Linked DNA regions of Formosa agariphila KMM 3901. The protein of the gene in region 1 interacts with the protein of each later gene in a pairwise test. Links are inferred from orthologs where the notes say so. Each region holds a gene or a part of one and is shown in the gene's direction. Other genes may lie near its edges.

What was found. Proteins that work in one complex are often made in the same cells at the same time.
Region 2: the proteins of BN863_RS00190 (region 1) and def interact in binary tests that used the Escherichia coli proteins (3 or more experiments, as listed by UniProt). The link is inferred for Formosa agariphila KMM 3901 from one-to-one orthologs.

Annotation. Positions count from the first base shown.
Region 1 is NZ_HG315671.1:44,458-49,315, reverse strand. Bases 544-3,347 are described here. They hold BN863_RS00190 (aspartate-semialdehyde dehydrogenase), read left to right. Parts: upstream 544-1,352; coding sequence 1,353-2,342; downstream 2,343-3,347. Other genes in these bases: BN863_RS00185 (prolyl oligopeptidase family serine peptidase), read left to right, coding at 2,436-3,347; mscL (large-conductance mechanosensitive channel protein MscL), read left to right, coding at 807-1,217; alr (alanine racemase), read left to right, coding at 544-745. Also shown: more of alr, read left to right, coding at 1-543; more of BN863_RS00185, read left to right, coding at 3,348-4,595; BN863_RS00180 (ABC transporter ATP-binding protein), read left to right, coding at 4,692-4,858.
Region 2 is NZ_HG315671.1:888,794-893,550, forward strand. What follows is about bases 1,257-3,959. They hold def (peptide deformylase), read left to right. Parts: upstream 1,257-2,164; coding sequence 2,165-2,755; downstream 2,756-3,959. Other genes in these bases: ruvX (Holliday junction resolvase RuvX), read left to right, coding at 1,257-1,658; BN863_RS03865 (hypothetical protein), read left to right, coding at 1,781-2,053; BN863_RS03875 (DUF5606 family protein), read left to right, coding at 2,812-3,261; mazG (nucleoside triphosphate pyrophosphohydrolase), read left to right, coding at 3,365-3,959. In the rest of the region: BN863_RS03850 (glycosyltransferase family 9 protein), read right to left, coding at 1-296; BN863_RS03855 (2,3,4,5-tetrahydropyridine-2,6-dicarboxylate N-succinyltransferase), read right to left, coding at 297-1,112; more of ruvX, read left to right, coding at 1,248-1,256; more of mazG, read left to right, coding at 3,960-4,138; BN863_RS03885 (NAD(P)/FAD-dependent oxidoreductase), read right to left, coding at 4,383-4,757. UniProt on the Escherichia coli protein: Removes the formyl group from the N-terminal Met of newly synthesized proteins. Requires at least a dipeptide for an efficient rate of reaction. N-terminal L-methionine is a prerequisite for activity but the enzyme has broad specificity at other positions.

The DNA of each region.
Region 1 (4,858 bases):
GAAAAACTATCCTGTTCATTTAAAATTTAATACTGGATTAAATCGTTTAGGATTTTCGGAAGCAGATATTCCAGAGATACTTTCACTATTAAAAAATACTGAAGCTATTAAAGTCACCTCGCTATTTTCGCATATGGGAGCTAGTGAAGACTTAAATGAAAAGGAATTTACTGTAAAACAAATTAAAACTTTTAAACACGTTACCCATCTCCTTTTAAAGCAATTGCCTTACACGCCCATGCTTCATATGTGTAACACCTCTGGAATTCTAAATTACCCAGGAGCGCATTTCGATATGGTAAGAAGCGGAATTGGAATGTATGGTTTTGGAAATTCAGAAAAAGAAAACAGTCATTTTAAACCTATTACGACATTAAAAACTGTTATATCTCAAATTCACCAGATTCCTATTGGGGATAGTGTTGGGTATAACCGCGGCCACATTAGTAATGCGCCGTTAACTACTGCAACGCTACCATTAGGACATGCCGATGGCATTGGAAGAGAATATGGAAATGGTAAAGGATTTGTTGCTATAAACGGACAAAAAGCACCAATTGTTGGTAACACCTGCATGGACATGATTATGGTAGACATTACAACTATTGACTGTAATGAAGGTGACGAGGTTATAGTTTTTGGAGATTATCCTACAGCAGAAGAATTTGCTGCCACCGCAAATACCATTTCATACGAACTCCTTACAGGACTTTCACAGCGCATTAAACGCATCGTTTTAAAATAGATACATCTTTTTATTAATTTTTTTTACATACTTTAGTGATTATTAATTAATCCTAAACTATATGGCATTTTTCAAAGATTTCAAGTCCTTTCTCCTAAAAGGCGATATTATAAACCTTGCAACAGCAGTAATTGTTGGGGGTGCATTTGGTAAAATAGTAACATCGTTTACTAAAGACATTTTAATGCCTCCAATTGGCATGCTCCTTGGCGATGTTAATTTTACAGACCTAAAGTATGTTTTGAAAGAAGCAACCACGAATGCCGCTGGCGCAGAGGTACCTGCAGTAGCAATTAATTACGGTAACTTTATACAAATGGTTATCGATTTCATTATTATCGGTTTCTGTATTTTCATGGTATTAAAAGCTTACGAAAATTCTAAAAAGAAAGAAGAAGCTGCTCCAGCACCACCTACAGGACCAACTCAAGAAGAACTTTTAGCTGAAATAAGAGATTTACTTAAGAAGTAATAATTGTTAAATAATTAACATTTTGTTATTTGTTGTTAAATAGCCTTAGTTTGAAGAAACTAAGGCTGTTTTTTTAATTATTAATACTTAGTTTTGCCATAAATAATTAAAGACACACTTAAACTAATTGATATAATGAAAGTAGCTGTAGTTGGTGCCACGGGTATGGTTGGCGAAGTAATGCTAAAAGTTCTTGCAGAACGTAATTTTCCATTAACAGAATTAATTCCAGTAGCGTCGGAGCGCTCTGTAGGTAAAACAATTTCTTACAAGGGACAAGATTATAAGGTTGTAGGCTTAGCAGATGCAGTAGCAATGAAACCAGATGTTGCTTTATTTTCTGCTGGTGGAGATACGTCTTTAGAATGGGCGCCTAAATTTGCTGAAGCAGGAACAACAGTAGTAGATAATTCTTCGGCTTGGAGAATGGATCCTACTAAAAAGTTAGTCGTTCCAGAAATTAACGCGAACGAATTAACAAAAGACGATAAAATTATTGCAAACCCAAACTGTTCAACTATTCAATTAGTTATGGCTTTGGCTCCGCTTCATAAAAAATATAAAATGAAACGCGTTGTTGTTTCAACATACCAATCGGTTTCTGGTACCGGTGTAAAAGCTGTAAAACAACTAGAAAACGAAATTGCTGGAATTGAAGGCGAAATGGCTTATCCTTATCCAATTGGAAGAAATGCATTACCACATTGTGATGTATTTTTAGACAACGGATACACAAAAGAGGAAATGAAATTAGCCAAAGAACCTCAAAAAATCTTAAACGACACGTCTTTTTCTGTTTCTGCAACTGCAGTAAGAATCCCTACTGCTGGTGGACATTCTGAATCTGTAAACGTAGAATTTGAAAATGATTTCGATTTAGCCGATGTTCGTAAATTATTAAGCGAAACTCCAGGTGTTGTTGTTCAAGATAATACAGATACAAATACGTATCCAATGCCAATTTATGCACACGATAAAGACGATGTATTTGTTGGACGTATTAGAAGAGACGAAACACAACAGAATACAATTAATATGTGGATTGTAGCAGACAACTTAAGAAAAGGAGCTGCAACGAACACCATTCAAATTGCTGAGTATTTAATTAAAGAAAATCTTATCTAAGGTAATTTTTATCAAATAAATCATAAAAAAAGCTCTTAAGCCCTACGCTTAGGAGCTTTTTAGTTATTTTTGGCTCTCAAAAACTTGCATGTTATGAGAAAGCTACCAATCCTCCTATTTGTTTTAACCCTATTCAATTCGTGTAAAAACGAACAAGAACTTAAAAAAAATAATAATCAAATAGTGCACTATCCTATTACAAAAACAGCAGATACTGTAGACACTTATTTTGGTGTTGAGGTTAACGATCCATATCGCTGGCTGGAAGACGACAGAAGTCCGGAAACAGAAGCTTGGGTTAAGGAGGAAAATAAAGTAACGTTCGGGTATTTAGAAAACATCCCATATCGTAACGAGATTAAAGACCGTTTAACAACACTGTGGAATTACGAAAAAATTGGAGCACCTTTTAAGGAAGGCGATTACAACTATTTCTATAAAAACAACGGCCTACAAAATCAAAACGTTATTTATAGAACTAAAGGTGACGATAAAACAGAAGAAGTTTTTCTTGATCCAAATACCTTTAGCAGTGAAGGCACAACATCTTTAGGCGGATTATCTTTTTCTAAAGATGGAAGTATTGCTGCCTATTCAATTTCTGAAGGAGGAAGCGATTGGAGAAAGATTATTATTATTGATACAGAAACTAAAGCCGTTATAGAAGACACCATTATTGATGTTAAATTTAGTGGAATGTCTTGGAAAGGAAACGACGGTTTTTACTACTCGAGTTACGACAAACCTAAAGGAAGTGAATTATCTGCTAAAACAGATCAGCACAAAGTATATTACCACAAACTAGGTACTAAACAAGAAAACGACAAGCTTATCTATGGTGGTACAGACCAAGAAAAGCACCGTTACATATATGCTTCGGTTACAGAAGACGACCATTATTTAATTATTACGCCACGTACATCTACATCAGGAAACAAATTATACATTAAAGACCTTACTAAAACCAACAGTAAGCTTGTTCCAGTTTTAGTACATACAGACAGCGACACGCAATTAATAGACAATATTGGTAGTAAATTATTTTTTGTTACCAATTTAAATGCACCAAACAGACGCATTGTTACAGTAGATGCATCAAATCCGAGTCCAGAACATTGGGTAGATTTTATTCCTGAAACAAAAAATGTATTATCGCCATCTACAGGGAGTAATTTTATATTTGCTCACTATATGGTTGATGCTGTCTCTCAGGTTAAACAATATGACTATGAAGGCAATTTAATTAGAGAAGTTGAACTTCCTGGTATTGGAACAGTAAGTGGATTTTCAGGAAAAAAAGAAAATGAAACTCTATATTATTCATTTTCAAACTACACCACTCCAAGTACAAGTTTTGCTTACAACCCTAATACAGGGACTTCTGAAGTGTATGTAAAACCTAAAGTAGATTTTGATCCAAGTCAATTTGAAAGTAAACAAGTATTCTATAATTCTAAAGACGGTACTAAGGTTCCAATGATTATTTCTTATAAAAAAGGGACAGAGTTAAACGGAAAAAACCCAACAATTCTTTATGCGTATGGCGGATTCAATATTAGCTTAACACCTGCTTTTAGTATTGCCAATGCTGTGTGGATGGAAGAAGGCGGAATTTATGCTGTACCTAACCTAAGAGGTGGTGGTGAATACGGAAAAGCATGGCACGATGCTGGAACTAAGATGCAAAAACAAAATGTATTTGATGATTTTATAGCAGCAGCAGAATATTTAATAGAAAACAATTATACATCTCCTAAATACTTAGCAATTAGAGGAGGTTCTAATGGCGGATTATTAGTTGGAGCAACAATGACGCAACGCCCAGATTTAATGCAAGTGGCTTTACCTGCTGTTGGTGTTTTAGATATGTTACGTTATCACACATTTACAGCTGGAGCTGGATGGGCATACGATTACGGAACTGCAGAAGACAGTAAAGAGATGTTTGAATATTTAAAAGCCTATTCTCCTGTGCATAATGTAAAATCTGACGTAAATTACCCTGCAACCTTAATTACAACTGGTGATCATGATGACCGTGTGGTTCCTGCACATAGTTTTAAATTTGCTGCAGAATTACAAAAGCATCAAAACAACGGTAATCCTGTTTTAATTCGTATTGAAACAGATGCAGGTCACGGAGCAGGAACTCCTGTAAGCAAGACAATCGAGCAATATGCCGATATATTTGGATTTACGTTATACAATATGGGTTTTAACGAACTTCCAAAACACAAAAACACAAAAGGTTAACCTTATAATATTTCAGTAAGAGTCATTTAAATGCTTTATTTGCAATTAAATGACTCTTTTGCTTTTTACACTATTTTTGCGAATCAAAAACAAGTTATGCTTAACGTCCAAAACATATCATTTGGTTACAATACAGAAACCATTCTTCACAACATTTCTTTTTCTGTTGCACAAGGTCAGCATGTATCCATAATTGGTGAAAGTGGCTCTGGAAAAAGCACACTCATAAAACTCCTTTACGGTACTTATGATTTACCTGAAGG
Region 2 (4,757 bases), 840 kb from region 1 along the record:
GAATAATAACTTATAATGTTACTAGAAAGTTTTGAGTAGACATCGATAATCACATCAAAATTTTCAGTACTTAATGCTTTCGCAAAAGTGATTAGCGCTTTGGTGTTTTTTTCCGCTTCACTAGGGAATAAAACAATATTATCTATATATGGATTATGTTCTACAACAGAAAATGTATTCCCATTAATAAGGTAATGCAAGGTCGCATTAGGGTATTCTTTTTTTAATGCTTCAAACAGAATACTACTTGTAAGCACATCCCCAATCATTTTCTGTTGTACAACTAATATCTTCATTTATACAGCTACGTTGTTATCACGAAGCGCATCATTTAAAGAGGTTTTCTTATCTGTACTTTCTTTACGTTTTCCAATAATTAAAGCACAAGGTACTTGAAACTCTCCAGCAGGGAATTTTTTAGTATAACTTCCAGGAATTACTACAGAACGTGCAGGAATACGTCCTTTAGTTTCTACAGGAGTATCTCCAGTTACATCTATAATTTTAGTACTCATTGTAAGTACAACATTAGCACCAAGAACAGCTTCAGTTTCTACGTGAACACCTTCTACAACAATACAACGCGATCCAACAAAAACATTGTCTTCTATAATTACCGGAGCAGCTTGTAAAGGTTCTAAAACACCACCAATACCAACACCACCAGAAAGGTGAACATTTTTACCAATTTGAGCACAGCTACCAACAGTTGCCCAAGTATCTACCATAGTGCCTTCGTCTACATAAGCACCTATGTTTACATAACTCGGCATTAAAATTACACCAGAAGAAATGTATGCACCATGACGCGCTACAGCATGAGGTACTACACGGATACCTTTTTCTGCATAACCTGTTTTTAATGGAATTTTATCATGAAATTCTAACGGACCACATTCTATAGTTTCCATTTTTTGGATAGGGAAATATAGTACAACACCTTTTTTTACCCATTCGTTTACTTGCCATCCGTTTTCGGTTGGTTCGGCAACACGTAATTCTCCAGCATCTAGAAGAGCAACTACTTTTCTTATCGCATCAATTGTGCTTTTTTCTGATAACAAAGCTCTGTTTTCCCAAGCTTGTTCTATGATAGATTGTAATTCTTTCATTGTAAATTTTAAATTTTTCCAAATATACTTTTATAATTCATCACCTTAAAATTGAAATCATAAATTTATCTAATTCTTTATCAGTAAAATCTATACTAATTTGGGTTGTTATAGTAACTTTGTGAAAAAATAAAAATGGCTCGAATTTTAGCAATCGATTTTGGAAAGGTAAGAACAGGATTAGCAATAACCGATGAACTTCAAATTATAGCCTCTGGACTTACTACAGTAAATACTAAAGAACTTATTCCGTTTTTAAAAGATTATGTTGCTAAAGAAAACGTAGAACTTTTTGTTGTTGGAGAGCCTAAACAGATGGACGCTACAGCTTCCGAGAGTGAAGCTTTAATAATTCCGTTTCTTGAAAAATTAACTAAAGCTATTCCTCAAATTCCTGTGACTCGCGTCGATGAACGCTTTACCTCTAAAATGGCTTTTCAGACCATGATTGATGGTGGATTGAAAAAAAATCAACGTAAAAATAAAGCTTTAATCGATGAGATTAGCGCTACGTTAATACTACAGAGTTATTTATACTCGAAGTAATTGACTGCTTTTAAGGAATTTTCCTAACATTTAGCTAATTAACGATAATTATATAGTCTTCGGCTAAATTATATTTCATAATAAGACTTAGCACATATATTTGTTGCAAATTAGTTAATGCTATGAACTATAATAAATTAATGTTTTTTATCCTTGTGTTGGGTTTAAGTACTATTCAGCTTAAAGCACAGCAGGAAGATACAGAAAAAAGTCAACCCTTTTTCGCCACAGAAATAATTGAAGCTAAACCTGTTTTAGTAGAACTACCTTCTGTAAAATTAAATGATTTAAAAATCGTAAATAGGCATCGCGATTTAATAAACGCCTTAGTGGAATCTAAAATTAGATGTACTCTAGATTTATTTACCATTACTAACGATAGGGCAGCGTGTTAAAAGCTAAAAAATTCTTAAAATTTTAAACTCTTTATTAAAGGTGTTTTAATATTATAGGCTATTACCGGTAAGTATTGTACTTTTGCACTTTAATTTTTACAACGTACGATAATGATATTACCAATAGTCGCGTATGGCGATCCCGTATTAAAAAAAGTTGGACAGGATATAGATCCAGATTATCCGAAATTAGATGAACTTTTGGATAATATGTTCGAAACCATGTATAATGCATATGGTGTAGGACTTGCAGCTCCACAAATAGGTTTGCCAATTCGTTTATTTGTTATTGATGCCGCTCCATTTGCTGAAGACGAAGATTTGTCTGAAGAAGAACAAAAAGAATTAATCGGATTTAAAAAAGTATTTATAAATGCAAAAATCACTTCTGAAGAAGGTGACGAATGGGCATTTAATGAAGGCTGCTTAAGTATTCCTGATGTTCGTGAGGACGTGTTTAGAAAATCTAAAATTACAATTGAATATCTAGACGAAAACTTCGAGTCGCATGTCGATACGTACGAAGGTCTTGTGGCACGTGTTATTCAGCATGAATATGACCATATAGACGGAATTTTATTCACAGAAAAATTATCTTCTCTAAAAAAGCGTTTAATAAAAGGTCGTTTAGAGAACATCTCTAAGGGGAAAGTAAACGTGGACTACAAAATGAGATTTCCAAAACAAAAAAAGAAACGATAATATTTGTATTACACATACAAACACTAGATATTTGCCATCTTTTTAAAAATTAATTTATGAGCTTAGATAAAGTATTAGCTATTTCAGGAAAACCAGGATTATACAAGTTAATCATGCAAACGCGTAACGGATTTATTGCAGAATCTTTATTAGATAATAAAAGACTTTCTGTAACAATGAATCATAACGTAAGCGTGTTAAGCGAAATTGCTATTTATACGCTAACAGAAGAAGTACCTTTAAAAGTGGTTCTTCAAACTATTGCAACAAAAGAAAATAACGAACCTTCAAGTATTAGTCATAAAGACAGTAAAGATAAATTAGAAGAGTATTTCTTCGAAATTTTACCAGAATACGACGAGGATCGTGTGTATCCAAGTGATATTAAAAAAGTAATTCAGTGGTATAACTTACTTCAAAAAAATGATTTATTAGATTTTGAAAGTGAATCTGAAGCATTAGAGTCTGAAGAAGCAAGCGAATCTACTGTTTCTGAAAAAGAATAAATTCAAACAGCAAACAAACATATTAAAGTCCGGCCTCGAGTCGGACTTTTGTTTTTATTACCTTTAAATTAATTAAAAATATCACCTTTATTAAACATATTTTATGAATACACGTGCAGAACAACTTCAGGCTTTCGATAGATTATTAACTATTATGGATGAATTGCGCGAGCAATGTCCGTGGGATAAAAAGCAAACCATGGAAACCTTACGTCATTTAACTATTGAAGAAACTTACGAACTTGGGGATGCCATTTTAGATAATGATTTACAAGAAATTAAAAAGGAATTAGGTGATGTATTACTTCATATCGTGTTTTATTCTAAGATAGGAAGCGAAACCAAGGATTTTGATATTGCCGATGTATGTAACAGTATTTGTGATAAATTGATAAGTAGACACCCGCATATTTATGGCGATGTAAAAGTTGAGAATGAAGAAGATGTTAAACGCAATTGGGAAAATTTAAAATTAAAGGAAGGTAATAAAAGTGTTTTACAAGGCGTTCCTAATAGTTTACCGGCATTAGTAAAAGCTAGCCGAATTCAGGAAAAAGTAGCAGGAGTAGGATTCGATTGGGAAGAACCACATCAAGTCTGGGAAAAAGTAGAGGAAGAACTTGAAGAATTTAAAGCTGAAATTGCGACTGGAAATCAGGATGCTATGGAAGATGAATTTGGAGACGTTTTGTTTTCTCTTGTAAATTATGCTAGATTTTTAAACATAAATCCAGAAAATGCATTAGAACGTACTAATAAAAAATTTAAAAAGAGATTTGAATATTTAGAGTCGAAAGCTAAGCTATTGGGGAAATCTTTAAAAGATATGACACTTGCAGAAATGGATGTGTTTTGGGAAGAAGCAAAAAAAATATAATTTTTTATAAATCATGTAATCCAAGACAAGTATTCTTGCGTATATAATAATAAGGATGACATAATTCTTCATAGATTAAGATTAATAGCATAATCCTTACATTTAAGCTATGTCATTCAAAATAAGTTATTTCTATATAGGTTAGGGAATAGCGGTTTAGTTAGTTAGTAACTCAATCCTACTTGAAAATTATCCTCACGATAATTTATTTCGGGTAGGATTGAGTTTTTTTATGGTTTTATGTTTACTCAGATTTTTTCTCTTTAGGTCTAATAATCATTCTAAATGATTGATCTTTATTAATGTAGTATCCCATCCAATCGTAAAAGGCACGCATTCTGTTTCTAAAACTTACTAAAGACATGATATGTACAAAAATCCATACGCACCATGCAATAAAACCTTTTAGGAAGAATTTTTGGTCTGGACCATCTGTTACGGCTTTATTACTTCCAATAATAGCCATAGACCCTTTGTCTGAATAATTAAAAGGTTCCCAAGCATTAGATTTTAAGTTTTTACCTAAATTTTTGGCTTGCTGAATAGCTACTTGAGCCAATTGCGGATGTCCGTTAGGGTAATCCTTATCTCCAATTATAATGGCTGTATCTCCTAAAGC